Regions from separate parts of the Variovorax sp. TBS-050B genome, predicted to be linked through region 2. Evidence: predicted binding sites of a transcription regulator. Region 2 holds the regulator's gene; the other holds the start of a gene.
The links. Region 2 encodes HrcA, which represses chaperone genes, less so after heat shock. Its sites were predicted from a motif close to TTAGCACTCNNNNNNNNNGAGTGCTAA; they were not measured.

Region 1: a site for HrcA is predicted at 12,767-12,793, ahead of M2165_RS14510 (co-chaperone GroES). Genes of this name have one in related genera too.

Annotation. Positions count from the first base shown of each region.
Region 1 covers NZ_JARXYR010000002.1:2,475,484-2,490,711, reverse strand. The annotation lists gene M2165_RS14560 (PepSY domain-containing protein) at 1-4, opposite strand, end outside; gene M2165_RS14555 (TonB-dependent siderophore receptor) at 35-2,137, opposite strand; gene M2165_RS14550 (phospholipase D family protein) at 2,312-3,907, shown strand; gene M2165_RS14545 (winged helix-turn-helix domain-containing protein) at 3,926-4,513, opposite strand; gene M2165_RS14540 (outer membrane protein assembly factor BamE) at 4,756-5,208, opposite strand; gene M2165_RS14535 (YadA family autotransporter adhesin) at 5,234-8,431, opposite strand; gene M2165_RS14530 (hypothetical protein) at 8,556-9,140, shown strand; gene M2165_RS14525 (AraC family transcriptional regulator) at 9,872-10,870, opposite strand; gene M2165_RS14520 (AraC family transcriptional regulator) at 10,946-12,004, opposite strand; gene M2165_RS14515 (hypothetical protein) at 12,289-12,654, opposite strand; gene M2165_RS14510 (co-chaperone GroES) at 12,876-13,169, shown strand; gene groL (chaperonin GroEL) at 13,213-14,865, shown strand; gene xylB (xylulokinase) at 14,999-15,228, opposite strand, start outside.
Region 2 covers NZ_JARXYR010000002.1:540,113-555,340, forward strand. The annotation lists partial or broken gene hemW (radical SAM family heme chaperone HemW) at 1-1,064, opposite strand, end outside; gene M2165_RS05480 (non-canonical purine NTP pyrophosphatase) at 1,092-1,691, opposite strand; gene rph (ribonuclease PH) at 1,702-2,433, opposite strand; partial or broken gene M2165_RS05490 (PP2C family serine/threonine-protein phosphatase) at 2,497-3,406, opposite strand; gene M2165_RS05495 (serine/threonine-protein kinase) at 3,403-4,410, opposite strand; partial or broken gene M2165_RS05500 (YicC/YloC family endoribonuclease) at 4,503-5,418, shown strand; gene gmk (guanylate kinase) at 5,427-6,047, shown strand; gene rpoZ (DNA-directed RNA polymerase subunit omega) at 6,082-6,285, shown strand; gene M2165_RS05515 (bifunctional (p)ppGpp synthetase/guanosine-3',5'-bis(diphosphate) 3'-pyrophosphohydrolase) at 6,378-8,633, shown strand; gene greB (transcription elongation factor GreB) at 8,647-9,219, opposite strand; gene M2165_RS05525 (hypothetical protein) at 9,283-9,732, opposite strand; gene M2165_RS05530 (hypothetical protein) at 9,957-10,226, shown strand; tRNA gene M2165_RS05535 (tRNA-Arg) at 10,317-10,393, opposite strand; tRNA gene M2165_RS05540 (tRNA-Ile) at 10,456-10,532, opposite strand; gene hrcA (heat-inducible transcriptional repressor HrcA) at 10,593-11,600, opposite strand; gene M2165_RS05550 (NAD kinase) at 11,629-12,540, shown strand; gene recN (DNA repair protein RecN) at 12,541-14,223, shown strand; gene rapZ (RNase adapter RapZ) at 14,220-15,095, shown strand; gene mutY (A/G-specific adenine glycosylase) at 15,092-15,228, opposite strand, start outside.

The DNA of each region.
Region 1 (15,228 bases), 1.9 Mb from region 2:
TCATGTCGCTGCTGTCCTCGTCGAAGGTAGAACGTTAGAAACGGTAGGTCGCGCTCGCCACGATGTTGCGGCGTGCACCATACCAGCAGTCGCCGCGCGAGAGGCAGGTGCTGAAGTACTTCTTGTCCGTCACGTTGTTGATGTTGAGCGCGTAGCGCCAGCGGGCGCTGTCGTAGGCGAACACCAGGTCTGCCAGCGCAATGCCCGGGATGCGCGGACCGACGCCGGATTGCATGTCGCGGAAAGAACTCATCACGCGCAGGCCGGCACCGGCCGAGAACCCGCTGATGCCACCGAGCGAAAAGCGGTACTTGGCCCACACGCTCGCCTGATGCTGGGGGAGGCCTTCGATCTGCGCGTCCGCATCGGTGTAGTTGTAGTGGGCGACCAGATCGAGGTTCGGCCCGATCGAACCCTTGGCTTCGAGTTCCACGCCCTTGGTCTTCGTCAGACCGCGCTGCGAGAACACGTTGGGCTGCTCCTCCACGATCTGGTTCTTCTCGCGCAGGTCGTAGACAGCGGCGCTGAAGGCCACGGCACGGTCCTTCGGCTCGTACTTGACGCCGACCTCCCACTGCTCGCCGCGCAGCGGCGTGAAGATGCGGCCCTGGCGCGGCGACTGCGGCGTGAACGACTCGCTGTAGCTCACGTACGGCGACCAGCCCGACGGCAGCGCATACATCACGCCCAGGCGCTTGGTGGTGGCGCTGCTCTTCTCGTTCTCGCTGCCCACGGCGCTCGACACCGCGCGGTCATGACGCAGGCCCGCGACGAAGATCCAGTTGTCGAGCTTGATCTGGTCCTGCAGATAGACGCCGGTCTGGCGCTGGCGGGTGCGGGGCCGCGCGGCACGCTCGGGCTCGTCGACATGGCCGTAGACCGGCGCATAGACGTCGATGGTGTCCGCGGTGGTGCCGCCCCAGACGTTTTCGCGCTGCCGCGCGAAGTCCGCGCCGACCAGCAGCGTGTGCTTGAGGGCGCCGGTCTGGAAATGGCCCTCGACGTGGTTGTCGAGCGTCTGCGTGCGGTTGAGGGTCAGCTGGCTGTCGTAGTAGCGGCTCAGCACGCGCTTGAAGATCGGGTCGGTCGCGTCCCAGCTTTCGGCACCGGCGAAGGCGCCGCCATAGTGGTAGCGGTTGTCGTTTTCGTTCTGGGCGTAGCGGAAGTTCTGGCGCACGGTCCAGTTCGCGTTGAACTTGTGCTCGAACTGCCAGCCGAAGGTCTTGCGTTCGCTGTCGTAGTAGTCGCCTGGCTCGCCGATGAAGCGGCTGCTCGGAATGCGCCCGTTCGGATTGGGCAGCAAGGTGCCCGCCCACGGCAGGAACTGCGAGCTGCTGCCGCTCTTGTCCTTCTGCCAGAGGCCCTGCAGGGTCAGCGAAGTGGCTGCGCTGGGGCGCCAGGTCAGCGATGGCGCGATGAGGCTGCGGTCGTCGGGCACGTAGTCCACCTGCGTGTCCGACTTGCGCTGCAGCGCGATCAGCCGGTACGAAAGGCTGCCGTCGGCGTTCAGCGGCCCGGTCAGATCGGCCTGGATCTGCTTGCGGCCGAAGCTGCCGAACTGCACGCCCACTTCGCGCTGCGTCTCCTGCAGCGGGCGCTTGCTGACCATGTTGATCACGCCCGCCGCCGTGCCCGCACCGAACAGCATGCCCGAGGGGCCGCGCAGCACTTCGAGTCGTTCGAGCGTGTAGGGTTCGGTGCGCGTCGTGCTGGTGTAGTAGCCGTAGGCCTGGCGCAGGCCGTCGAGATAGATGTCGGGATAGGCGCCGCGCACCCGCATCGAGTCGGTGCGCGAGTCCACGCCATAGGCGTCGGAGCGCACGCCGGCGGCGTAGTTGAGCGCCTCCTGCAGGCTCGTGGCGCCCTGGTCCACCATCTGGTCGCGCGTGACCACGGTCACCGACTGCGGGGTTTCGGCCAGCGGCGTGTCGGTCTTGGTCGCCGTCGCGGCATTCCTGGCGCGGTAGCCGATGACCGGCGACGTGGCCGTTTCGGCCTCGGCGTTCGCATCGACCCGCACCTCCGGCAGCGAGCCGGTCGCTCCGGGCTGCTGCGCCACCGCGTGCTGCTGCACATAGATGGCCATGCAGCCCGCCAGAACCGATGCGACCTTGCGCCCCGCCATGAACCTCGTCATTCCTGCTCCACTCCAAAACTTACTAAGAACGATTCGCATTCTAATAGTTATAAAGTCTCACTTGTTGCGAATTCCCCGAAAGCGCCGGGGATGTTGATGCATTGCTAAGGATCGGGCCGCGACGCAAAGCGGCTACGATTCCCCGCGGCCCATGCCTGCACATCGGCCGATTCCATGCTCCAGCTCCTTGGTTCTTCGTTTCGCCTCGTGCTGCGCGGCCTGGCAGCCTGGGGCGTGGCGTGGCTGCTCGCCGGCTGCGCGGGTCTGCCGCCGCGCACGCCGGAGCCGCCGACGCTCTCGATCGCGGCCTCGCCCGCGACCCCCATCGGGCGTGCGGCAGCCCGTCTGAACGCCGGACCGGACACCGCCCAGTCCAGCGTGCGCCCGCTGGTGGAAGCCGCCTTCGCGCTCGATGCGCGGCTGGAGCTGGTGCGGCAGGCGCAAGCGTCGCTCGACGTGCAGACCTACCAGCTCGGCAACGACAAGACCGGCCGCCTGCTGTTGCGCGAACTGCGCGACGCCGCGCGCCGGGGCGTGCGGGTGCGGCTGCTGGTGGACGACTTCTACACCGCGGGCATGGACCGCCTGCTGCTGGCGCTGGCCGCGGAGCCGAACGCGGAAGTCCGCCTGTTCAATCCGTTCGTGAATGCACGCGACCACTCGGCCACGCGGTGGATGGAGTTCTTCGGCGACTTCCGCCGCCTCAACCACCGCATGCACAACAAGCTCTTCGTCGCCGACGGGGCGATGGCGATCGCCGGTGGCCGGAACCTGGCCGACGAGTATTTCCTGCGCGCGGAAGGCGCCAACTTCATCGACTTCGAACTGCTCATGGCGGGACCGGTGGTGCCCGAAGCGGCACGCATCTTCGACACCTACTGGAACAGCGACGTGGTCTACCCGGTCGCGCAGGTCGCGAGCGCGGGCGGCGTGGGCGTGGAAGCGCTCAAGGCCGAGTTCGACGCCGCCACAGCATCCGACCGGGCGCCGCCGCCGCCCGCCCTGCCGGGCACCGACCTGCTCGGCGATCCGCCGCTGGGCGCGCAGCTCGCCGACCTCGGCCGCGTCAAATGGATGCGCGCCGAAGCCCATGCCGCAGCCGACAGCCCGCACAAGGCGCTCGGCATCGGCTCGACCGACGAGACACTGGCGGCCCGCTTCCATCAGATGACCGCGAGCGCACGCTCGGACGTGGTGGTGATCTCGCCCTACTTCATTCCCGGCGAGGAGGGCATGGCGCGCATCCGCGAGGGTCGCGCGCGCGGCGTGCGCATCAGCGTGGTGACCAATTCGCTGGCCGACAGCGACGAGCCGCTGGTCAACATCAACTACAACCGCTACCGGGTCGACATGCTGAAGCTCGGCGTGAACCTGTACGAAGTCAGCACCCGGCAGCTCAAGCGCAACCGCCAGATCCGCGACCTGCTCAAGAAGGCCCGCGGCCGGCTCCATGCCAAGCTCGCACTGGTCGACCGCGAATGGGTGCTGCTCGGTTCGATGAACCTCGATCCCCGCTCCGCACGGCTGAACACCGAGTTCGGCGTCCGCGTGAGAAGCTTCGAACTCGCGCAGGCCCTGCTCTATGCCTATCAGCTCGACGACATCGAAGGTGTCTATCGCGTCGTGCTCATGCCCGACGGCCAGACCGTGCAATGGATCGGCACGGGCGACGTGGACAACGAGGTGCTCGACAGCGAGCCCGACTCCAGCTTGCTCACGCGACTGCAGCTGCTGCTGTTCTCGTGGTTCGTGCCGACGGACCAGCTGTAGCGCAGAGCGCCGTGCCCATCACGTCGGCGAAGGCGACCAGTACGGCGCCATCGCCGGCATCTGCGACGACGAGGAGCCGTCGAGCCGGTAGCCCGAACCCCAGACCGCGCGCAGTTCCCAGCCGTTCGCAGGCAGTTTCAGGGCGCGGCGCAGCACGGAAACGCAGGTGTCCAGCATGCGCGACTTCCCATCCCATGCCTTGGCCCAGACCGCAGTCCACAGCAGATCGCGGCCCAGCGTGCAGCCTTCGTTGGAGAAGAGCTCGACGGCAAGGTCGAACTCGTCGGGCCGCAGTTGCACGCGCTTGCCGCCGAATTCGACCGTGTTGCTCGACATCATGAAGCGATAGCCGCCCCACTCGCGCTCGAGCGGGGGCATCGGCCCCGGGAAGTTGCTCAGGAAGAGCCGCAGGATGCTGAAGAGCTCGCTGAACGAGGAGGGCTTGACGATGAAATCGTCGTTGGCACCCTGCCGCAGCGCGCTCACGTCGTCGAACTGGTTCCTGGGCACCAGGCACAGCATCGGCACGTTCGCGTCGACCAGATGGCGGGCTTCGCGAACCAGTCCGATGGAAGAGAGGCTGTCGCTCTCGCCCGTCAGGAGCAACCCCTTGAAGCCTTCGGAACCGCCGCGGCTCGATGCGCTTGCCCCGCTGCCGGAAAGAACCACCGCCTCATACCCGAATCGGCGAACGATCCGCCTGACGGCCTCACGCGTGCGGCCTTCCTGGCCCAGGATCGCAATGCGCCCGAACGAAGCACCTCCTCTGTCGTCACTCTCCATCAATGTCCTTTCTGTTCGCCGTGGACCTCGAGGTCCCTCCGGCGATCGGGTTGCAAATAAGGCAATCAATGCCCCCGTTCCTTCGGTTCGCTGACGCGCCGCGCCGACAGCCAGGCGCCGCAATCGGCCGGCAGCCAGTGGAAGCTCTGGCCCTTGTAGTTCTTGTCGAAGATGACCTTGAACTGGCAGGTGCTCGCAGTCCCGCCCGGCTTGCGCAAATGGAAGATGTAGTCCCATTCGCGAACGCCCGCCATCCCCTCGCTGAAATGCGGGGGGCCGATCAGTGCGTAGAGCTGATCTTTCGTGATCCCCGGTCCCACGGCACGCAGGTTGTCGAGGTTGGGGTACACGCCGTCCTTGCGCCAGGCGTCCTTGTCCGGGTCCGGAAAGACCACCTGGGCCGCCCGGCCGTCGTCGGTGATGCCTTTGCTGGGCGAACTGCAACCCTGCAGAGCCAGCAACGCCGCAGCGCCGAACGCGGCGGCCAGAGACAGAGACGGTCGAAGTCGTTTCGTCATGACGCGTGTTCCTGTGGAACCCTGCTCACCAATGGAAGCCGGCGCCCGCCGACACGCCGACCTTGCCGCGCGAGTTGGCCGAGCCGCTGAACTTCACGATCCAGCGCCCGCTTTCCGACAGCTTGGACACGCCGATCGCGAGGGCGGCCTGACCGTCATACCCCGCAGCGGCGACCGCCAGCATGCTCTTGCCCGGGATGTGGGCCTGCGGCATGCCAGCCATCGCCATCGCGCCGGCGGTGCCTGCGCTTGCATCCTTGGCATTGCTCTTGATTTCGTCGCGCAACTGGCCGGCCCGGGCGTCGGTGTACGCCGACGAGGCGGCCGTCGCTTGGTTGACCTGGTTGACGGTGGCGGCATCCGAGGCCGCCACGCCGTCGGCCAGGTTGTGGATCGCCGTTCCACCGGCGCCCTGCAGGGTCATGCTGTTGTGGTTCACGGTGCCGTCGGCGTTGGTGTCGTACTTCACTGCCTGGTTCTGCACCGCCTGCAACTGGCGCACGTTGACCGCATCGGTCGCCTGCGTGCCGCCGGCCACATTGGTGATCTGCCGCTCGCTGCCCGCACTGCCCACCGACAGCGCGCCCTGCGTGGAATTGACCGCTTCGCCGGAGAACAGCTCGCGCTGGCCGGCCATGCCGCCGCGGTCCGCCGTTGCGCCGTTGCCGAGGGCGATCCCGTTGGCGGCCGCTGCAATCGCGCCCGCGCCCAGCGCAACGCTGCCCGCCCCATTGGCCTGCGCGCCGCTGCCACCGGCAAGGGAACCGGCACCCAGCGCGATGGCCTGCGGCCCGAACGCCACGCTTTCCGCGCCTGCGGCCTGGGAGTCCGCGGTGGCGGAGTTGGCGTGGAAGTACTTGATGCCCGCCCCGCCCACGGTGATGTTGTTGATCGCCTGGTTGGTCGCGTAGAGCTGGCTGCCGTTGACTGCATCGGTGCTCGTCGCACTGAGCGCGCCCGCCGCCACGTTGGTGACCTGGCGTTCGGCGCCTTCGCTGCCCACGCTCACCACGCCGACCGGTGCGGCCCCCGCGAACTGGTAGGTCGTGCCCAGGATCGTGGCGCTCGCCGTCGGCGTCGCAACGCCCGTCGTCGAGCCGTTGCCCAGCGCGACGCTGTTGGCGGTGGCGGCCTGCGCGCCCGAGCCCACGGCGACGCTGTTGTTGCCCGTCACCGAGGCGCCGGAACCCACCGCGGTGCTCGCCGTGCCGCTGGCGCTGGGCGCGACGTACTGCGCATCGGACTGCGAACCGCTGACCCACTTGTTCGATCCGCCCGCCGAAACGGAATTGGCGACCGCCTGCAACTGCGCCACGTTGACCGCATCGCTGGCGGCCGTACCTGCCGCCACGCCGGTGATCTGCCGCAGCACGCCGTTTGCCACGTCGCCCACCGACACCGCACCCTGCGTGCTGAGCGTCGCCATGATCGCGGCCTGCTGCGCCGCGCCGGCCGACGGCGGCACATAGCCGGCAACGCCTGCCGCGGTGCTGGCCACCGAGCCCGAACCCAGCGCGACCGAACCGGCGGCCAGAGCGTTGGCGTTGAAGCCCAGCGCGCTGGCCTCGGACGCGGCGGCCCTCGCGTTCACGCCCGCCGCGAGACTGTTCGCGCCCTCGGCACCGTCGTTGGCATAGTTGCCGCCCTGGACCTTGTTGTCGTTGACGCTGTAGTAGCGCGTGGTGCTCGTCGCCACCGTGGTGGCGAGGTTCTCCACGGCCGAATTGGTGGCGAACAGCTGGCTGCCGTTGACTGCGTCGGTGCTGGTGCTGCTGAGGGTGCCCGCCGCCACGTTCGTGACCTTCCTGCCGGCCGCATCGATGCCGCCGGTCGTGAGGCTCGGGCCGCTGCCGCCGCCGGTGGTCACGCCCGTGGCGTTGACCACGGTGCCCCCCGTACCGCCCACGCTCACGCTGTTGCCGATGCTCAGGTCGTCGGAGAGACCGAAGGTGACGCTGTTGCTGTCGGCCGGCTTGGTGATGCGGATGTTGCCGTCGGTGTTGTTCAGGTCGACGCTGTTGCCGGTCGGGCTGGTCGACCCGACGTTGGTTGCGTTCGCGCCCTGCGCGCTGATGTTCCAGCCCGCGCCCGCGACGCTGCTCACCGCGGCCAACTGGCTGCCGTTGACCGCATCGGTGCTGGTGCTGCTCACGGCGCCCGCGGCCACGTTGGTGATCTTGGTGCCGGCCGCATCGATGCCGCTCGCGCTCAGGCTGGGCCCGGTGCTGCCCACCTGGAAGCTCTGCGCCGTCACGCCGCCCGAGAACGTGGGATTGCTCACCACGCCATACGTGATGGTGTTGCCGTTGCGCGTGACGGTGGTGTTGCTGCCGGCCGCGAAGTTGGCCGTCTCGCCCGGGCCGATGTTGTCGCTGGTGGCACCGCCATCGGCGCTCAGGTTCCAGCCCGAGCCGGCGGCCTCGACCGCGGACTTGACGGTGTTGTAGTTGGTGCCGTTGATGTTGTAGGTCGGGCCCGTGAGCGTGCCCGTGGCAGCGTCGTAGGTAGCGCCGGTGCCCAGGCTGCTCGCCACCGTATCGCCCAACTTGCTGATGGTCTGGTTGCTCGTGAACAGCTGGCTGCCGTTGACGGCATCCGTGCTGGTGCTGCTCACCGTGCCCGCGGCCACGTTCGTGATCTTGGTGCCGGCCGCATCGATGCCGGTGGCGCTCAGGCTCGGCCCGGTACTGCCCACCTGGAAGCTCTGGGCCGTCACGCCGCCCGAGAACGTGGGGTTGCTCACCACGCCGTAGGTGATGGTGTTGCCGTTGCGCGTGACGGTGGTGTTGCTGCCGGCCGCGAAGTTGGCCGTTTCGCCGGGGCCGATGTTGTCGCTGGTAGTGCCGCCGTCGGCACTCAGGTTCCAGCCCGAGCCCGCGGCTTCGACCGCTGACTTGACGGTGTTGTAGTTGGCGCCGTTGATGTTGTAGGTCGGGCCCGTGAGCGTGCCCGTGGCAGCGTCGTAGGTGGCGCCGGTGCCCAGATGGCTGGCCGTTCCGGCGCCGAGGGTGTCGACGCGCGTATCGACGGCGGTGATTTCTTCGTTGGCCGCAAACAACTGGCTGCCGTTGACGGCATCGGTGCTCGCCGCGCTCAGTCGGCCCGCTGCGAGGTTGGTGACCGTGCGCTCGCTGCCGGCGCTGCCGACGCTCACCGTACTGCCCGGGGTGGCGCCGGCGAAGTTGTGGGTGACGCCCGCGATGGCTGCGCTCGCGGTTCCCACGGGTGCCGCAGTGACGGAGGACGCGCCGAGCGCGACCGCATTGGTATGACTGGCGTTTGCAAAAGGCCCCAGCGCGAGTGCGAGGCTTCCGTGAGATATTGCATTCCGCCCTATCGCCACGGCGTTGGCGCTGCCCGCATCCGCCCAGGCGCCCAATGCCATCGAGAAGTCTCCCGTTGACGATGAATCTCGTCCCCATGCAATGGTGCTGTTCCCCGACGCCAGTGCGTTGAAGCCGAAAGCAATGGCTTTGTGGTTGGTGAGCGCGCGTGCGTTGTCACCGATGGCGATGGAGCCGTACACCTCCGTCGTGGCCCCGCGGCCGAGGGCAATCTGGCTGCCCGAGCCAGACGTGGACACGATGCCCGTGGTGGCGCCCGTGCCGATCGCGATGTTGTTGATCGCATTGCCGTTGGTCGGAATGAAGGCAGCGCTACCGATGGCAATGGACGAGTTCGCGCCCGCCGCGGAGCCGGGGCCGATGGCAACGGCGTTGCCGGCATTGGCGGTGCTGAAGGCGCCGATCGCCGTCGCGTTCGCGCTGTTCGCCAAGGCGCTGTGGCCCAGCGCGGTGCTGCTTTCTCCGGTCGCCTGCGAGAGCTGGCCGAACGCTGACGCGTTGGCGGCGCTCGCACGGGCGTCCGATCCCACCACCACCGAACGGTCGCCCGTGGCGTTGGCGCGCCGTCCCACCGCGATCGAGTCCTGACCCGTCGCGTTCGACTGATCGCCGACCGCGACGCTGGCGTTCTGCGCGTTGGCGCCACTGCCACCGCCGATGGCGATGGACAAGGCGCCCGATGTCGCGGGCGCCGTGCCGCCGGTGCCCGTGGCGGTGCCGTTGCCGATCTGGTCGATCTGGATCGAGGTTCCTGCGTGCGACAGACCCGTACCCAAGGCCGCGAGGCCCAGAACCGAACCCGCGACGAGCTGTCGGCTCGCCGAACGCGAGGAGCGGCTCGCCTTGCCCCTGGCGTGGGTGCTCTCGGCGACGGCGACCCATGCGCCGAGAACTTCGTTCCAAATGCTGCGGTACGTTTTGTTCATTTACAAAAACCTCGGACTTGGACAGATCACAGTAATTTTGAAACTGCCCACGGGAACCAAAACGCTCTTTTCGCAAAGGTCACCTATCGTTTCCCCTGACAGTGTCCAAGCGCATTCGAGTACTTTAGTAATTAAAAAAATTTGCCAATAGGAATAATCGGAAGCCGCGATGTGAGTTGTGCGCACGAAGCGGCAGCACTACACAGTTGTCTCTTCGCATTTGTAACTACGCGCCATGTCCTCGCTTCGGGACCACAGATGTGCGGCCCCGCAACGCGTGTGCGATGAATGAATGAATGAAGGTGTCCCGACGAGGCGATCGGGCGAATGCGACGACGAACCCGCCCGGGCCTTCGGCGGCGGGCGGTTCAGCAACTGCTCAGCGCGAGGGGCCTACGTCCCGGCTTCGGCTTTCTGCGCCTGGGCAAACGCGCCCGGCGAGCAGCCGTATTTCTTGCGGAACACAAGGCCGAAATAAGCGGGGTCCGAGAATCCACAGCGATACGCGACCTGGGCGATCGGCATGCTGGCGCCGGCGGCGGGACGCAGCAGGCGACGGGCCGCTTCAAGACGTTCCTGCTGCAGCGCGTCCCTGAAGGTCACGCCCCGTCCGGCACTCGCGAACACCTTGTGCACATACCGGGTCGACAGGTTGAAATGCGCCGCCATCTTGGCGGCCGTGACTTCCGCATCGGCATAGTTGTCGCGAATCCAGTCGCACATGTGCGCGTGCATGGCGCGGTCCCGCGGCGGCACGGCATCGGTGTCCAGGCTCGGCACCCCCGTCTGGGCGAGCGAGAACGACAGCATCGACATGATGTGCTCGGCCACGAACTCGCGTTGGAACTTGCCGCCTTCCAGCTGCACCTGCCGGATGTCGAGCGAGCGGATGTAGCTCGACAGCACGCCGGACCATCCCTCGCTGCCGTCGAGCCGCAACGCGATCGCGTCCTGCGCGTTCGGCAGCCAGCGTGTGATCAGGGAGGTCGCGAGACCGATGATCCAGGCATCGTTCCCCTGGGACGACCGCAGGCGCATGGCCTCGTTGGAGTCGAGCAGCGTCATGTCGCCGTCCTGGAGCGTGGCGACGCGCCCGCATTGCTCGACGACGGTCGGCCCCGGCGACATTTTCAGCAGCAGATGAAAAGGGTACATCTGGCCTTCCTCGGGCACGCTCGCCGCCGGCCGGTAGATGTCCACCGCATCGCCTTGGGAACGCAGGAAGGCGAGCCCGTCGGGATCGACCAGGACCAGCTTCAGGTTGACCGGGCTTGGCGGCGCGTCGTTGTGCTGCCAGGTGACGGCCTTCTCCTCCAGCGCTTCCGTGCGCGCAGCCAGTTCCCCGCGCTTCCGGGGCCGCCCCGGAGCCTGAGGGGGGAAAAAAGTGCTCACTGGCTTCGTCGCTGGGGTTTGATTAACAATTTTCACAACCTAGAGTTCGGCAAGCAACTCGAGAAGTTATAAGGGTTAACCCTTATTTTTGGACGCAATGGGGGCCGGCGGAGCCTTGATCGCCTCCCCGCCGCGCCGCAGAAAAGTCCCGGGAGAGCACCCGTAGGCCTTGCGGAACACCAGACCGAAATAGGCGGGATCGGAGAAGCCGCACCGTTCGGCGATCTGGGCGATGAATGTGCGGGAGACCCGGGCCGTACGGAGCATGCGCACCGCCGCCTCGAGCCGCTCGTGCTTGAGCACGTCGTGGAAGGTACTCCCCCGCCCGGCTTCCGCGAACACCTTGTGCACATGGCGCACGGAGACGTTGAACTGCCGCGCCAGCTTGGTCGCGTTGATGTCCGGATTGCTGTAGTTGTCGCGGATCCAGCCGCACATGCGGGCGTGCAGCATGCGGTCGCGCTCGGAAACGCCATTGCCCACGGACATCGGGAAGCCGTGCTGCGCGAGCGCGAAGCAAAGCATCGAGAGGATGTGCTCGCCGACGATCTCCTCCTCGAACGGGCTCTCGATGCGCTCTAGCAACCCCGCCGTGAGGCTGCGCAGGTACACCGACAAGGTGCTCGCCCAGCCGGTGCCCCGGGCCAGCCGCAAAGCCACGACATCCTGCGCGAACGGAAGCCAGCGCGCCACCAGCGCTTCTGGAAAACCCACCGCGAGAAGGTCGGTCGCCGGCTCCGTCATCAGGCGGAAATCCTCGCGCGCATCCAGCAGCACCATGTCGCCCTGCCCGATCCTTGCTTCCCTGCCCTGGGTGAGCATGGTGGCGCCCTGGCCGAGTTGCATCAGCAGTTGCACGGGGCGCAGTGCAGCGTCCTGCAGTTCGCCACCGCGCGCGCGCGAATAGATCGCGCTTCCCTGCAGGCGAAGAAAGCGGATGGCGCCAAGATCCACCTGGGTGAGGGTCTGCTCGAATGCGCCGTCGCCGGACGGCGCCAGTCCGGCATAGCCCAGCAGCCGGCTGAACCTGCGTGACCATTCGGCAAACCGTCGTTCGGGCGGCAGATCCTGCGTGCCGAAATGCTGCACGCGCGGCGGAGAACGGGGGATCGTGGAGGCGGGGCGGCCGGGCATGGAGAGGTGCTACGAGCCCAACCTCTGCAGCGTTCCGGCTGCGGCGTACCTGGAGGAACGAATCAGCGACCCGACCGGGGCCGGGTTCGAGCGCATGCGGAATCACGCGTTTTTCAACACATGCGCAGTGCAAAGGCGAGCGGCCGCCACCTTATTGCAACAAAAAGAATTACTTGATAAGAAAATTGCACTCTATTTATGAATATCGTGCAATTCACCAAAAACTGCGCAGCCCGCCCCCGCCAGCTGACAATTGATTTGGCGGGAATGTAAATAGATCAGCGCTACCGCTGGACTTTTCTATATTCGGAAATGCTGCCCGTCACCGGTGAGCGGGCAAAAAGGGTCTTCCTGTCCTCGCCATAGGTCAGCCGGATAGGAATGGTCTTCCCCTTGAAGGCATAGATGAGGTCGACGGTGCCATCGCCCAGGGTGTAGACGCCCGGCACTCTCCTGCCCGCCGCGGAGATGCTGGTGGTCTGGCCGTCGGCCTTGAACTCCATCCAGTCCTTGGCATGTCCATCCGGATCGCGCGTCAACTCCCAGGTGCCGACGAGCCACTCGTTGTCGGCGCTGACGGCCTGAGCGCTGAAGACCGCGGCGGCGAGCACGAGACCGGCAAGAAGAAGTTTTCGGGCAAAGCTGAACATGCGGGCTCCTGTGTCGCCGGAGGGGAAACGTGGCGCGGGGATGGTAGCCGCTTGCATCGATCTGGGCGAACGCCGCGCCCGCGCCTTGAAAGTCCATCGATTGCCCTTATGATTAGCACTCGCTGCTGACGAGTGCTAGCAACATCGCCTCGCGTCAGCCGATGGGCCGCCGACGCTTCGCGGCGCCCGACCCCAACCCCGTTTCTTATCCAGGAGATGCAATGAAACTTCGTCCTTTGGCCGATCGCGTGATCGTCAAGCGTGTTGACAGCGAAACCAAGACCGCCTCGGGCATCGTCATTCCCGACGCAGCGGCAGAGAAGCCGGACCAGGGCGAAGTCCTGGCCGTGGGCCCGGGCAAGCGCAACGACAAGGGCGAACTGACCGCACTGACCGTCAAGGTCGGCGACCGCGTCCTGTTCGGCAAGTACAGCGGCCAGACCGTCAAGGTCGGCGGCGACGAACTGCTCGTCATGAAGGAAGACGACCTGTTCGCGGTCGTCGAAGCCAAGTAATTCGCGGGACCCGATCCCCTAACTTTTCCGGAGTAAACAAAACATGGCAGCAAAAGACGTAGTCTTCGGCGGTGAAGCCCGCGCACGCATGGTCGAAGGCGTGAACATTCTCGCCAACGCCGTCAAGGTGACCCTGGGCCCCAAGGGCCGCAACGTGGTGCTCGAGCGCTCCTTCGGCGCCCCCACCGTGACCAAGGACGGCGTGTCGGTCGCCAAGGAAATCGAACTCAAGGACAAGCTCCAGAACATGGGCGCGCAGCTCGTGAAGGAAGTGGCCTCGAAGACCTCGGACAACGCCGGTGACGGCACCACCACCGCCACCGTGCTGGCCCAGGCGATCGTTCGCGAAGGCTTCAAGTACGTGGCCGCCGGCATCAACCCGATGGACCTGAAGCGCGGCATCGACAAGGCCGTGACGGCCCTGGTCGAAGAGCTGAAGAAGGCTTCGAAGCCCACCACCACCTCGAAGGAAATCGCGCAAGTCGGCTCGATCTCGGCCAACAGCGACGAAACCATCGGCAAGCTCATCGCCGACGCGATGGACAAGGTCGGCAAGGAAGGCGTGATCACCGTCGAAGACGGCAAGTCGCTCGAGAGCGAACTCGACGTCGTCGAAGGCATGCAGTTCGACCGCGGCTACCTGTCGCCCTACTTCATCAACAACCCCGAGAAGCAATCGGCGCTGCTCGACAACCCCTTCGTGCTGCTGTTCGACAAGAAGATCAGCAACATCCGCGACCTGCTGCCCACGCTGGAGCAGGTTGCCAAGGCCGGCCGTCCGCTGCTGATCATTGCCGAAGAAGTCGAAGGCGAAGCCCTGGCGACGCTGGTGGTCAACACGATCCGCGGCATCCTGAAGGTCGTGGCCGTCAAGGCGCCCGGCTTCGGCGACCGCCGCAAGGCCATGCTCGAAGACATCGCCATCCTCACGGGCGGCAAGGTCATCGCCGAGGAAGTGGGCCTCACGCTCGAGAAGGTGACGCTGGCCGACCTGGGTCAGGCCAAGCGCATCGAAGTGGGCAAGGAAAACACCATCATCATCGACGGCTCGGGCGCTGCTGCCGACATCGAAGCCCGCGTGAAGCAAGTGCGCGTGCAGATCGAGGAAGCCACGAGCGACTACGACCGTGAAAAGCTGCAAGAGCGCGTGGCCAAGCTGGCCGGCGGCGTGGCAGTGATCAAGGTCGGCGCCGCCACCGAAGTCGAAATGAAGGAAAAGAAGGCACGCGTCGAAGACGCCCTGCACGCCACCCGCGCTGCAGTGGAAGAAGGCGTGGTGGCCGGCGGCGGCGTGGCGCTGCTGCGCGCCAAGCAGGCCGTGGGCGACAAGGTCAAGGGCGACAACGCCGACCAGGACGCCGGCATCAAGCTGGTGCTCAAGGCCATCGAAGCGCCCCTGCGCGAGATCGTGAACAACGCCGGCGGCGAAGCCTCGGTGGTGGTGAACGCAGTGCTGGCCGGCAAGGGCAACTACGGCTTCAATGCTGCCAACGACAGCTACGGCGACATGCTCGAGCTGGGCATCCTGGACCCGACGAAGGTGACCCGCACCGCGCTGCAGAACGCCGCATCGGTCGCTTCGCTGCTGCTGACGACCGAAGCCATGGTCGCCGACGCACCGAAGGACGAGGCACCTGCCGGCGGCGGCATGCCCGACATGGGCGGCATGGGTGGCATGGGCGGCATGGGGATGTAACTGGGTCGCCCCCAGGCTGCGCGGCACTTCGTGTCCGCTGCGCCAACCCCCGTCCGGGGGCGACACCTGCGGACCGGCGGAGCCGGATCCGCGGTGTCTCCCGAACGAAAAAACCCGTCTCCGACGGGTTTTTTTATGGGCGTTCGGTGGGTTGTTCGAATTGCGTGCACAGAACGGCGTAGAGAATGCGGAAGCGCGCAAGGCGCGGCGCGTGCGCGCTGCGGTCCGCCGTCGGCGCGAGCCGCTGCGTCACGGGGGGCTGCGTGCAGACCTGCGCCACGCTCCCGCCGTCGGCGAGCCACGCGAGCCTTGCCGCGCCGAGCGCGCCGCCGGTCTCGCCGCCCGCGTAGCGCGTGAGCGTCA
Region 2 (15,228 bases):
AGCATGAACTCGAATGGCAGGTCGGCGAGCGCGACCTCGTCGCTTTGCGAGACGGCGGCGCCGGCGCGGGCGTTCTCCATGTAGAGGCGCGGTTCGCGAAAGCGCACCTGGCGCACGATGCGGTGGGCGAAGCTGAGCTTGCTGTGCGCGCCGGCGCCGATGCCGAGGTAGTCGCCGAACTGCCAATAGTTGAGGTTGTGCGTGCAGGTGTGGCCGCTGCGCGCATAGGCCGAGACCTCGTAGCGCGCCATGCCGGTCGCGGCGGTGCGCTCGGTGATGCGGTCGAGCATGGCGTAGGCGATGTCGTCCTCGGGCAGCACGGGCGGGAACTTGGCGAACCAGGTGTTGGGCTCGATCGTGAGGTGATAGACCGACAGATGCGGCGGCGCGAGCGCCAGGGCCTGCGACAGGTCGGCATCGAGGCCCTCGAGCGTCTGGCCCGGCAGCGCGTACATCAGGTCGAGGTTGAAGGTGTCGAAGGCGCTCGCGGCCTCTTCGGCGGCGGCGATGGCCTGGGCGCGGTCGTGCACGCGGCCGAGCGCCTTCAGGTGCGCGTCGTCGAAGCTCTGCACGCCCACCGACAGCCGCGTGACGCCGGCCGAGCGGTAGGCGCGGAAGCGGTTGCGTTCGAAAGTGCCGGGGTTGGCCTCGAGCGTGATCTCGCAGTCGGGCGCGAGCTTGAGGCGCGCGCGCACGTCGCCGAGCAGACGGTCGATGGCCTGCGGCGAGAACAGGCTCGGCGTGCCGCCGCCGATGAAGATGGTGTGGACGGTGCGGCCCCAGATGAGCGGCAGCGCGGCGTCCAGATCGGCCACCAGCGCGTCGATGTAGGCGGCTTCGGGCATGCACTCGACTTCGGCCTCGCTCGCGGCTCGCCATTCGTGCGAGTTGAAGTCGCAGTACGGGCACTTGCGCAGGCACCACGGCAGGTGGATGTAGAGCGAAAGCGGCGGCAGCGCCGCGAGCTGCAGCGGGCCGGGCCGCATCCAGTGCAGCACGTCGTTGGCCTGCGGCGCGCCGGCGGGCGCCGCGGGCTGGATCGGAAGCACGGTGTTGGAAGCCATCGATTGATTGGTTGATCGACCGACCGATCAGAACCAGCGTTCGCGCATCAGCGCCAGCATGGCGCGGGCGGCCTGGCCGCGGTGGCTGTTCGCGTTCTTCACGTCGGGCGGCAGCTGGGCGAAGGTCTTGCCGAAGCCCGGCAGGTACATGACCGGATCGAAGCCGAAGCCGTTGTCGCCGATGGGCGCGCGCGCGATCTCGCCGACGACGCGACCGACGGCGATCAGCGGTTCGGGGTCGTCATGGCCGCGCAACGCGACCAGCGTGCTCACGAGCGCGGCGCGGCGGTTGACCACGCCGTCGAGCTGCTCGAGCAGCGCCTTGACGTTGTTCGCGTCGCCCTTGGCATAGCCGAACTGGGTGGCGTAGTAGGCGGTGTCGACGCCCGGCAGGCCGCCGAAGGCATCGACGCAGAGCCCGGCGTCGTCGGCGATGGCGGGCAGGCCGGTGGCGGCGCTGGCATGGCGCGCCTTGGCGAGCGCGTTCTCGACGAAGGTGCGGAAGGGCTCCTCGGCCTCGCCCACGCCGAGCGTCGACTGGGGCACCAGCGTCACGGCCAGTTCGGCGAAGAGCTGCTGCAGCTCGGCAAGCTTGCCGGCGTTGTTCGAGGCCAGGACCAGTTTCATCGCCATGGGGTCACTTCGAAAGCAGTGCCTGCTTCTGCATCTCGATCAGTTCGCCGATGCCCTTCTCGGCCAGGCCGAGCAGGATGTTCATTTCGTCGCGCGAGAAGGCGGCACCTTCGGCGGTGCCCTGCACTTCGACGAAATGGCCGGCGCCGGTCATGACGACGTTCATGTCGGTGTCGCAGGCGGAATCCTCGGTGTATTCGAGGTCGAGCAGCGGCGTGCCGGCGACGATGCCGACCGAGATCGCGGCCACGTGGCCGCGGATCGGCGAGGCGGCCAGGGTGCCGGCCGCGAGCAGCTTGTTGACGGCGTCCTGCGCCGCGACGAAGGCGCCGGTGATGGCCGCTGTGCGGGTGCCGCCGTCGGCCTGGAGCACGTCGCAGTCGAGATGGATGGTGCGCTCGCCGAGGGCGGCCAGGTCGAACACGGCGCGCATGGAACGGCCGATGAGGCGCTGGATCTCCTGCGTGCGGCCGCTCTGCTTGCCGCGGGCGGCCTCGCGGTCGCTGCGGGTGTGGGTGGCGCGCGGCAGCATGCCGTATTCCGCCGTGACCCAGCCTTCGCCGCTGCCGCGCTTGTGCGGCGGCACGCGCTCTTCGACGGAGGCGGTGCACAGCACGCGCGTCTGGCCGAATTCGATGAGCACGGAGCCCTCGGCGTGGATGGTGAAGCCGCGGGTGATGCGCACCGGGCGCAGCTGGTCGGCGGCGCGGCCGGCGCTTCGTGTGAAAGCAGTCATGGATGGGGGTGAGTGAGTGTTGGGAAACAGGCCGCCGCGCCGGATGGCGCGGACGGCGCGCGATCAGATCTTCTTGGCGGCCGAGCGGCGGATGGCTTCGTTGATCTCGGCGATCGAACGCTCGATGGCGTCTTCGTCGAGGTCGTCGAGTTCGCCGTCCGCGGGCATGCCGGCCTGGATGGTGGAGGCGAAGACGCCGTCGCTGATGGAGTCGGTGGACACCGCGCGCTCTTCGCCCGCGGTCTTGTCGGGCATCTCCCACTCGAGCGCGATCAGCGTGACGTTGTCGCTGTGGGCGCCGCCCTTGCGCAGCGCCATTTCGGCGAGGTCGGGGGCGGCGTCGGACACTGGCTTGTCGGACGAGAGGGTGTGCACGATCACGGCATCGTCGAGCACGCCCCAGACGCCGTCGGAGCACAGCATGATGCGGTCGCCGCGCTGCAGTTGCAGCGGGGCCGAGATGTCGAACAGCGGCGTGGTCGGCGAGCCGAGGCAGGTGAGCAGCAGGTTGCGGTTGACGGGCGCGTCGGAGCCGCTCGGGCGCGGGCGCTCCGCATGCGAATGGTCGCGCGTGCGCGTGAGCAGGCGGCCGTCGCGCACCACGTACAGGCGCGAGTCGCCGCAGTGCATCCAGATGGCCGACGAGTTCTGCAGCAGGGCCGCGACCACGGTGGTGCGCGGGGTGTCGAGCATGGCCTTCTGGCTGGCGTACCGCATGATCTGCTGGTGCGCCGTCATGGCCGATTCGGCGAGGAAGGCCTTCGGGTCCTTGACCATCGGCCGGGCCTCGCGCTGGTAGAGCGCCGCGATGGTCTGCAGCGCGAGCTGCGCCGCGACCTCGCCTTCTGGGTGGCCGCCCATGCCGTCGGCGAGCACGAAGAGGCCCGACTCCCGCGTGTAGCAATAGCCCATGCGGTCTTCGTTCTTGAGGCGGCCGCCCTTCCGGCATGACCTGGAATACCGAGAATTTCATGCGGGACGCGTCGTGGGTGCCGCCGCCTTGGGCAGGGCTTTCTTGTCGAAGGAGCGGATGTTGTCGAGCGAAAGCCGCACCTTCTCGCCGACGGTGAGCTTGGTGTAGCGCCGCTCGCCTTCGCGGCTCAGTTCCTTCTGGAGCGCGAAGACCGACTGCGGCCGCGAGAGCGGATCGAGCGACATGCACCACTCGACCACCTCGATGAGGTTGTCCGAATACACGCCGCGCAGGCGCGACAGCGAAAGGCTGAGCCGGTCCTTTTCGATGCGCCGCGGCGCGTCGTTGGGCGGATAGCCCTGCATGCACGCGTAGATGCAGGCGCCGATGGCGTAGATGTCGGTCCACGGGCCCATGGAGGAGTCGCGCCGGTACATCTCGGGCGCGGCGAAGCCGGGCGTGTACATCGGGCGGATGAAGATGCCTTCCTTGCTCAGCACCTCGCGCGCGGCGCCGAAGTCGATCAGCACCGCGCGGTCCTCGTCGGTCACGAAGATGTTGGCCGGCTTGATGTCGAGGTGCAGCATCTTGTACTGGTGCACGATGCGCAGCCCGCGCAGGATCTCGTCGAACAGCGAGCGGATGGTCGATTCGCGGAACACCTTGGGCCGCTTGAGGTCGCGCGCGGTGACGACGAAGTCCTGCAGGGTCGCGCCCTCCAGGTAGTTCATCACCATGTAGACGGTTTCGTTCTCGCGGAAGAAATTGAGCACGCTGACCACCGACGCGTGTGAGATCTGCGCGAGCGAGCGCCCTTCCTCGAAGAAGCTCTTCAGGCCCAGCCGGTAGAGCGAGAGCTTCTCCGGCGGCACCTCGGGCGTGAGTTCGCCGGGGCCGCGCGTGGCGAGCGAGGAAGGCAGGTATTCCTTGATGGCGACCTGCTGCCCGCTCGGGTCGATGGCGAGGTAGACGACGCCAAACCCACCCGCGGAAAGCCGGCGAACGATGCGGTAACCGCCAATGACCGTATCGGGCGGCAGGGGCGAAGGCTTGACCTTTGACATAATCCGGGAGTTTCGCCCGAAGGCGATGGTGCGGCAAGCGAACGCCGGGCCGACGCCTCGGTGCATGCAAGCAAAAACCACAGAGAGGCGCAATGCCAGTTTACAGCATGACCGGCTATGCCAGCGGCCAGAACGGCCCCGCCGGCAGCCACTCCGGAGCCGAAGCGGGGCCTGCCGCCGCGGGCCGCCTCGGGGTCGAAATCCGCTCGGTCAACAGCCGCTTCCTCGACCTCAGCTTCAAGCTGCCCGAAGAACTGCGCCAGCACGAAACCGCCCTGCGCGAGCTCCTCACGGGCAAGCTCAAGCGCGGCAAGGTCGAAGTGCGCGCCGCCATCGAGAGCAGTACCCAGTCGGGCATCGTCGAACCCTCGGTCAAGCTGCTGCAGCGGCTGAACGGGGTGCAGGACGGCATCCGGGCCTGGCTGCCGGGCGCACGCGAACTGAGCGTGGCCGACGTGCTGCGGCTCGCGGGGCGGCGAAAGCGCCGCGCGCGGCGACTGGGGCAGCGACCTGCTCGATGTGGCCGGCAAGGCGCTCGAGGCGCTGATGTCCGCCCGCCAGCGCGAGGGCGCGCGCCTTGCCAAGATGCTTGAAGCGCACGTGGCGCAGCTGCGCACGCTGGTCGAGCAGGCCGGCCCGCTGGTTCCGCAACTGGTCGAGCAGCAGCGCGCACGCTTCCTGGAGCGCTGGCAGGAGGCCATGGGCCTGACCGGCGGCACGCTGCCGGAGGCCGCCCAGGACCGGGCGCTGACCGAGGCGACCGCGTTCGCGATCCGGATCGACGTGGCGGAAGAGCTCACCCGGCTGAAGTCGCACCTCGACGAGATCGAGCGGCTGCTCAAGAAAGGCGGCGAGATCGGCAAGCGGCTCGATTTCCTGATCCAGGAGCTGCACCGTGAGGCCAATACACTGGGCTCGAAGTCGGCGGCGCTGGAACTCACCCGCATCGGCGTGGACATGAAGGTGCTGATCGAGCAGATGCGCGAACAGGTACAGAACATCGAATGAACGAGCCCATGGACTACCCAGGCAACATCTTTGTGGTGGCGGCGCCGAGCGGTGCCGGCAAATCGAGCCTGGTCAAGGCGCTCATGGAGCTGGATTCGGCCGTCCAGCCCTCGGTCTCGCACACCACCCGGTCGCCGCGCGGCCAGGAAAAGCACGGCCGCGAGTACTTCTTCGTCTCCCCGGTGGAGTTCGACGCCATGGTCGCGGCCGACGGCTTCGTGGAGTGGGCCCATGTGCACGGCCACCGCTACGGCACCTCCAAGAAGGCGATCGAGGAACGGATCGCGCAGGGCGCGGACGTGATCCTCGAGATCGATTTCCAGGGCGCACTGCAGATCCGCCAGACCTTTGCCAATGCGGTGATGATCTTCATCCTCCCGCCGAGCTGGGAGGAACTGCGCTCGCGGCTCGAACGCCGCGGCGAGGACAGTGCCGCCGTGATCGAGCTGCGCCTGCGCAATGCCGCCGAAGAGATGGCCCGGGCGGGAGAATTCGACTTCGTTATAATCAACGAGTTATTTGAGCGCGCGCTTTTCGATCTCAAGGCGATCGTCCACGCGCAGCGGCTTCGGTACTCTGCACAGCGCCGCGCACGTGCCGACACATTCGCCGCACTGAACATCCCCTGATTTCCTGTCTGCTCACCGACCGAAAGATCCCACCATGGCCCGCATCACCGTCGAAGACTGCCTGACGCAGATCCCCAACCGTTTCCAGCTGGTTCTGGCCGCCACCTACCGTGCGCGCATGCTGAGCCAGGGTCACGCGCCCAAGATCGAGAGCAAGAACAAGCCCGCCGTGACCGCCCTGCGCGAGATCGCCGAAGGCAAGATCGGCCTCGAGATGCTCAAGAAAGTGCCGGGCTGATCTGACGCAGCCCTGCAACGAAAGGCACCGCTTGGCGGTGCTTTTTTTACGCCTGGACGCGCCCTTACGGCGGTCACGCTAAAGTGATAGGCATGAGCGCGGTCGCCAAAAGCCAGTCCCATGCCCCGTCGGGCACGCCGAAGCCGAGTCCGGCGGCGTTGAACGCGGCTGCCGCGAGCTTTGCCGCGCTGACCGCCCGGCTCGACTACCTGAGCGCCGAGGACACCGAACTGGTCCGCCGCGCCTACCGCTTCGCCGACGAGGCCCACCTGGGCCAACTGCGCAACAGCGGCGAGCCCTACATCACCCACCCCATCGCCGTGGCGGCGCAGTGCGCCGAATGGAAGCTTGACGCCCAGGCGCTCATGGCCGCCCTGCTGCACGACGCCATCGAGGACTGCGGCGTCACCAAGCCGGAGCTGATCGAGCGCTTCGGCGCGCCGGTGGCCGAACTGGTCGACGGGCTCACCAAGCTGGACAAGCTGCAGTTCAACACCCGTGAGGAAAACCAGGCGGAATCCTTCCGCAAGATGCTGCTGGCCATGGCGCGCGACGTGCGGGTGATCCTGGTCAAGCTGGCCGACCGCACCCACAACATGCGGACGCTGGCCGATGCGCCGCGCGAAAAATGGGCCCGGATCTCGCGCGAGACGCTCGAGATCTATGCTCCGATCGCGCACCGGCTCGGCCTGAACCAGACCTACCGCGAGCTCCAGGAGCTCTCGTTCCGCCACCTGAAGCCCTGGCGCTATGCCACCCTGTCGAAGGCGGTCGCCAAGGCGCGCGGACGCCGGCGCGACCTGATCCAGAAGGTGCAGCGCGAGGTCGAGACCGCCTTCGCCAACGCGAACATGACGGTGCGCATCGCCGGACGCGAGAAAACGCTCTACTCCATCTACCGCAAGATGGAAGAAAAGCACCTGAGCTTCGCGCAGGTGACCGACATCTACGGCTTCCGGCTGATCGTGCCGAACGTGATCGCCTGCTACACCGGCCTGGGCATCCTGCACCAGATGTACAAGCCGCTGCCGGGCAAGTTCAAGGACCACATCGCGATCGCCAAGCTCAACGGCTACCAGTCGCTGCACACCACGCTGGTCGGGCCGGCCGGCGTGAACGTCGAATTCCAGCTGCGCACCGAGGCCATGCACGTGGTGGCCGAATCGGGCGTCGCCGCGCACTGGCTCTACAAGGCCGCCGAGCCGAACGCGGCCAGCAACGACCGGCTGGGCACCAAGTGGCTGCAGTCGCTGCTCGACATCCAGGACGAGACCCGCGACGCCGCCGAGTTCTGGGACCACGTCAAGGTCGACCTGTTCCCCGACGCGGTCTACGTCTTCACGCCCAAGAGCCAGATCCTCGCGCTGCCGCGCGGCGCCACGGTGGTCGACTTCGCCTACGCGATCCACAGCAACATCGGCGACCACACCTCGGCGGCGCGCATCAACGGCGACCAGGTGCCGCTTCGCACCGAGCTCAAGAACGGCGACGTGGTCGAGGTCATCACCGCGCCGGTGTCGACGCCCAACCCCGCCTGGCTCGGTTTCGTGCGCACCGGGCGCGCGCGTTCGAAGATCCGCCACTATCTGAAGACGCTCGCGCATGCCGAATCCGAAGGCCTGGGCGAAAAGCTGCTGGCGCAGGCGCTGCGCGCCGAGGGCCTGAGCAAGCTGCCGGCCGACGACGCCGAGCACCAGCCGCTGTGGGAGAAGCTGCTGCGCTTCACGGGCAACCGCACCCGCTCCGAACTGCTGACCGACATCGGCCTGGGCAAGCGGATCGCGAGCATCGTCGCCAAGCGGCTCGTGGCCATGCTGTCCGAACTCGGCGAGCGGCCCGATGCGCTGCTGCTGAGCCGGGAGCGCTTCATCTCGCACGAAACCATTTCGCAGGGCGCGGTGACGCTCGACGGCAGCGAGAACTCGTCGGTGCGCTTCGCGCTGTGCTGCCGGCCGATCCCGGGCGACGAGATCGTCGGCTACCTGGGTCACGGCGAAGGCCTGGTGGTGCACACCGAGGCCTGCGGCGTCGGGCAGCGGCTGCGGCACAAGGACAGCGAACGCTTCTTCGCCGTGGAATGGGCCGACGAGCCGACGCGCCCCTTCGAAACCGCCGTGGTCATCACCGTGCGCAATGACAAAGGCGTGCTCGCGCGCGTCGCGGCCACGCTGGCGGACGCCGAAGCCGACATCACGCACGTCGAAATGGCCGACGAGACGCCGCAGGATTCGACCGATCTGCGCTTCGTGATCGCCGTGCGCGACCGGTCGCACCTCGACGCCGTGCTGCGCGCGGCGCGGCGCACCGCCTCGGTGCTGACGGCCGCGCGGACCGTGCCCTCGCCCTGACCGACTGCCCTCGCTAAGGCGCCGCGCCGGGCGCGGGGTAGCTGACCGACAGCAGCTCGATCTCGTGTGCGCCGCCCGGCGTGACGAGCTTCACCACGTCGCCCTCGCGCGCCTTGAGCAAGGCACGGGCGATCGGCGAAATCCAGCTGACCTGCGATTGCGCGCTGTCCGCCTCGTCGATGCCGAGGATCGTCACGCTGCGCTCGTCGCCGGTCTCGTCCACGTAGCGCACCGTCGCGCCGAAGAACACCTGGTCGCTGCCATGGTGCACCGTGGGATCGGTCACTTCGGCGATCTCGAGCCGCTTCGAGAGAAAGCGGATGCGCCGGTCGATCTCGCGCAGGCGCTTCTTGCCGTAGAGGTAGTCGCCGTTCTCGGAACGGTCGCCGTTCTTCGCGGCCCAGTGCACCGCCTCCACCACCTTGGGGCGTTCCTCGTCCATGAGATGGAGCAGTTCATCGCGCAGCCTGGCGTAGCCCGCCGGCGTGATGTAGTTCTTGCTGCCGCTCGGCAACGCAGGCATGGCGCCGTCGCCGCCGTCCTCGTCGCTCTCGGTGTCGGTTTCCTTCGTGAATGCTTTGCTCAAGGCATGACCTCTGGATTCAAAAAACCGGTCCGCAACGCCGTCGCGGGCCGTGCTTCGATTGTCTCAACCCATGTCCGAGCGCTTGCAGTCGAACACCGTGGCCGGTTCGACGCTGCGCAAGGCGGGCACCTTGCTGATGAATGTCACGCCTGCGCTGATCAGTCGCCACTCGCTTGCCTTGAACAACCGGTAGAGGCTCATGACCTCAGTGCCGGCCGCCGGAATGGCGTTGAACACGTAGATCGGCTCGCCGGACTGGTTCTCGTCCATGCTCAGCAGTTCTCCGCGCATCTTGCCCATCGTTTCCGTGTCCTTCGTGCGGGCGCGGACGATGTCCATGTTGACGGTGCGCGCGTGCTCGTCGATCGAGATCTTCCGGATCGGGTTGAACGCGGCCGCCGCACCACTTCCCGGCGCGGCCGGAACACAGGTGATCGTTCCCGCCGAGGCATGGCCCGCGGCCACGCAGAGGAGGAGTCGAAGAAATGCCAGCCGCTTCGCGTGAACGCCCATGGTTGCCTTGTGGTTGCGGGAGAGAGCTGAATGCACTGTAGCGCCGCGACGCGCTGCCGTTGCCGGCCGCCTATGCCATCCGGACTAATGGTTACTGGCGCCGTAAATCATTAACATTTTCACGACTTCGTGAAAAAGTTCACATTCTTGGCGTGCCTTGCACCCCCACTGCTGAGTGGGACAACGGTAAAGCTTCGGGCCTCATCGATTCTTTGCGGAAAGCAATGCTCAATCACATCATCCACACCGCGACGATCACGTTGCAGTTGCCGTACAGCACGAGCCCGGCCGCCGAGATCGCCGCGCTCAGGGCGGCCGGCATTCCAGTGGATTCGCTGGGCAATGCGACCTCGGGCTACCTGTTCGTGCGCACCACGGGCCGCGGCCGCCAGCGGACCAACACCTTCCGCTGGTTTGCGACCGCGATCGGCAGCTCGGCGTCCAGCGATGAAGGGGCCCCGAGGGCGGACCCGCAACTGTCGTTCCTCTTCTGACTTGCCTCAGGAGGCGCATCGCGCCCCCGCAGAAACCGTTCGGGCAAAAAAAATCCAGGACGTTTTCACGTCCTGGATTTTTACGAAGAGTGGTGCGGCTGGCAGGATTCGAACCCACGACCCCTTGGTTCGTAGCCAAGTACTCTATCCAACTGAGCTACAGCCGCACAGCTTGCAAGTATAGCATGCGTTTTTGGGCTCCCCGCGGAGCGACGCAAAAAGATGCGGTTGGTAGGCCGTGCTGGGCTTGAACCAGCGACCAACGGATTATGAGTCCGCTGCTCTAACCAACTGAGCTAACGGCCCACGAGAGAGGCCACGATTCTATTCGCGCCCGGTGCCTCGCCGGCACGCGGCGTGGCGCTGCTATTTGCGGTGGCTCAGCGCGTTGCTGACCAGCCGCGAGGTGATGTCCACGATCTGGATCATGCGCTCGTAGGGCATGCGCGTCGGCCCGATGACGCCCAGCGTGCCCACGACCTGCCCGTCCACCTCGTAATTGGCGCTGACGATGGAGAGCTCCTCGATCGGCACCACCTGGCTTTCGCCGCCGATGAAGATGCGCACGCCCTCGGCCTTGCTCGACACGTCGAGCAGCCGCATCAGCTGCGCCTTCTGCTCGAACAGTTCGAAGGCTCGGCGCAGCTGGCCCATGTCGCTCGAGAAGTCGGACACCGAGAGCAGGTTGCGCTCGCCCGAGATCACGACGTCGTCTTCCTGGGCTTCGGTGAGCACCTCGGAGCTGACCTTGACGGCCGCCTGCATCAGCGCCGCGATCTCGCCGCGCAGCTTCTCGACCTCGGACTGGAGGCGGTCGCGGACCTGCTCGATGGTCAGGCCCGCGTAGTGGGTGTTGATGTAGTTCGAGGCTTCGACGAGCTGCGACTGCGAGTAGTCGGCCTCGGGCACGATCACGCGGTTCTGCACGTCGCCGTCGGGCGACACGATGATCACCAGCAGCCGACGCTCGGAAAGCCGCAGGAATTCGATCTGCTTGAACACCGACGCGCGCCGCGGCGCCATGACCACGCCGACGAACTGCGAGAGGTTCGACAGCAGGCTCGCGGCGTTGGCGATCACCTTCTGCGGCTGGTCGGGGGCGAGGCTCGGTGCGTTCACCTGCTCGCGCTGGGCGGTGAGCATGGTGTCGACGAAAAGCCGGTAGCCGCGCGCCGTGGGCACGCGCCCGGCCGAGGTATGCGGGCTGGCGATCAGCCCCAGCGCCTCGAGGTCGGACATCACGTTCCGGATGGTCGCCGGAGAGAGGTCGAGCCCCGGCGCACGCGACAGAGTCCGCGAGCCGACGGGTTGGCCTTCGGCGATGTAGCGCTCTACGAGCGTCTTGAGGAGCAACTTGGCACGGTCGTCCAGCATTGCAAGATTTTAGTGTTGTAATTTGTAGATGACTTCCCGCTTTCGTCACGTCGCTTTGATCGGCAAGTACCAGGCTTCGGGCGCCAGGGCGCAGGCCGACGCCCGCGATGGCGTGATGGAAGATATCGGCGCTTTCCTCGAATCGCAAGGGTGCACGGTGTTCGTCGAGAAGTCGGCGGCCGAGGAAGCCCCGTCGAACGCACCGGTCGGCGGCCGCTACGAGCCGCTGAGCGTCGAGGAGATCGGCCAGCGCTGCGACCTCGGCCTGGTGGTCGGCGGCGACGGCACCATGCTCGGCATCGGCCGGCAGCTCGCGTGCTACGGCATTCCGCTGATCGGCATCAACCGCGGCCGGCTCGGCTTCATCACCGACATCCCGCTGGACAACTACCAGTCCACGCTGATCCCGATGCTGGCCGGCGAGTACGAGGAAGACCACCGCAGCCTCATGCATGCGCACGTGATGCGCGACGGCGCCTCGGTGTTCGAGGCGCTGGCGATGAACGACGTGGTGGTCAACCGCGGCGCCACCTCGGGCATGGTGGAACTGCGCGTGTCTGTGGGCCGCCACTTCGTGGCCAACCAGCGCGCCGACGGGCTGATCATCGCCTCGCCCACCGGGTCGACCGCCTATGCGCTCTCGGCCGGCGGTCCGCTGCTGCATCCAGCGGTGCCGGGCTGGGTGCTGGTGCCGATCGCGCCGCACACGCTGTCGAACCGCCCGGTGCTGCTGCCGGACGCCGACGAGATCGTGATCGAACTGGTGGCCGGGCGCGACGCGAGCGCGAATTTCGACATGCAGTCGCTGGCCTCGCTCGCCATCGGCGACCGCGTGGTGGTACGCCGCTCCGATTACCGGGTGCGCTTCCTGCACCCGCGCGGCTGGAGCTATTTCGACACGCTGCGCAAGAAACTTCACTGGAACGAAGGGGGCTCCTGAATGGCGCTGCGACGCATCGCACTGCGCGACTTCGTGATCGTGCGATCACTCGAACTCGACCTGTCGGGCGGCTTCACGGTCCTGACGGGTGAAACCGGGGCCGGCAAGTCGATCCTGATCGACGCGCTTCAACTCGCGCTCGGCAACCGCGCCGACGCGGGCGCGGTGCGCGAAGGCGCCGAGCGGCTCGACGTGAGCGCGGAATTCGACGCCGACCCGGCCTTCGACGCCTGGCTCGACGAAGGCGGGTTCGAATCCGGCGACGCCCTGCTGCTGCGGCGCACGGTCGACCTGCAGGGCCGCAGCCGCGGCTGGATCAACGGCGCGCCGGCCACCGCCACGCAACTGCGCGAACTCGGCGACCGGCTGCTCGACATCCACGGCCAGCACGCCTGGCAGAGCCTGACGCGGCCCGACGCGGTGCGCGGCCTGCTCGACGCCTACGCCGGCGTGCGCACCGACACGCTCGACGCGGCCTGGCAGGCCTGGCGGCAGGCGCTGTCGGCGCTCGACCATGCCCGCTCGGCGCAGGACTCGCTGCAGCGCGAACGCGAACGCCTGCAGTGGCAGATCGCCGAACTGGCGAAGCTGGCGCCGGCCGAGGACGAGTGGGAAGAGCTGTCGGCCAGCCATGCGCGCATCTCCAACGCGCAGTCGCTCATCGATGCGGCGCAGGGCGCCAGCCAGGCGCTCGAGGACGACGACAACGGCGCCCTCGCCGCGCTCTCGCGCGCGGTGACGCTGCTGCAGAACTGCGCGCACATCGAGCCCGAGTTCCGCGCGCTCGGCGAGGTGCTGGCCTCGAGCGTGGCGCAGGCCTCCGATGCCGCCCACTCGCTGCACGGCTACCTGCGCAACGCCGAGGTCGATCCGCAGCGGCTGGCCGAACTCGACGAGCGCATGGGCCTCTGGATGTCGCTCGCGCGCCGCTACAAGCGCACGCCCGAGGATCTGCCGGCGCTGCTCGCAGGCTGGCAGGCCGAACTGCAGGCGCTCGATGCGCAAAGCGACCTCGAGGGCCTGGAGCACGCCGAGCAGAGCGCGCAGCAGGCCTATCTGAAGGAGGCCAAGGCGCTCGCCAAGGCGCGCAAGCAGGCGGCGCCCCGCCTGTCGGAAGCCGTCACGCAGGCGATGCAGGGCCTGGGCATGCAGGGCGGCCGCTTCGAGGTCGAACTGCAGCCGCTGGCGCAGCCCGGACGCTCGGGCCTCGAGGACGTGGCCTTTCTCGTGAGCGGCCATCCGGGCAGCACGCCGCGGCCGATCGGCAAGGTGGCGTCGGGCGGCGAGCTCTCGCGCATCGCGCTGGCCATCGCGGTCACGACCAGCCAGCTCGGCGGCGCGCAGACGCTGATCTTCGACGAGGTCGATGCCGGCGTGGGCGGGGCGGTGGCCGAAACCGTGGGCCGCCTCATGAAGCAGCTCGGGCGCGACCGCCAGGTGCTGGCCGTGACCCACCTGCCGCAGGTGGCCGCCTGCGCCGACCACCATCTGGTGGTGGCCAAGCGCCAGACCGCGGGCGCCGGCGCGGAAGGCCCGCGCACCGAAAGCGGCGTCTCGCGGCTCGACGACGACAGCCGCGCCCGCGAGATCGCCCGCATGCTCGGCGGGGAGAAGGTCTCGCAGACCTCGCTCGCGCATGCCCGCGAGATGCTGGGCCACAAGACCTCGGCCGCGCTGCAATGAAGCTCGACCTGGTGCTCATCACCGGCATGTCAGGGTCGGGCAAGTCGGTCGCGCTGCATGCGCTCGAAGACGCGGGCTACTACTGCGTGGACAACCTGCCGCCCGAACTGCTGATGCCGTTCATCGCGCTGCAGCACGAGCAGGAGGCCACGCGCGTGGCGATCGCGATGGACGTGCGCAGCGGCGTGTCGCTGCCGACCGTTCCGCAGCAGCTCGAGACCCTGCGGCAGGACGGCGTCGCGCTGCGCTCGCTGTTCCTCGACGCGACCACCGACGCGCTGCTGCGCCGCTATTCGGAAACCCGAAGGCGCCATCCGCTCTCGCGCCAGGAAGGCCGCACGGACGCCCCCGAGCAGCAGCGCGTGCTGATGCAGGCGATCGAACTCGAACGCGAGCTGCTGGCCGACCTGCGCGACGGTGCCGACGTGATCGACACCAGCCTGATCCGGCCGGCCCAGCTGCAGAGCTACATCAAGGCATTGATCTCGGCGCCGCAGAACGCGCTGACGCTGGTGTTCGAGTCCTTCGCCTTCAAGCGCGGCGTGCCGCTGGACGCCGATTTCGTGTTCGACGTGCGCATGCTGCCCAATCCGCACTACGTTCCCACGCTGCGCCCGCTCACGGGGCGCGACACGCCGGTGATCGAATGGCTGCGCGAGCACGAGGACGTGGCGCGCATGTACGAGGACATCGAGCAGTTCCTCTCGCGCTGGCTCGACGCGATGGCCCGCGACCATCGCAGCTACGTGACCGTGGCCATCGGCTGCACGGGCGGGCAGCACCGGTCGGTGTTCCTGGTCGAGCAGCTCGCGCGCGCCTTCGGCACGCGCTGGGGCGCGCTCAAGCGCCACCGCGAACTCGACGCGGTCTAGGCGGGCGCCGCTTCCAGCAGCAGCTTGCGCACCGGCGCCGGCAACCCCAGCCCGGCCCATGCGCCGGCATCCACCCACCGCGCGGCCTCGCCCTCGGGCTGGACACCCTGCAGCAGCACCGGGTGGAGATGCA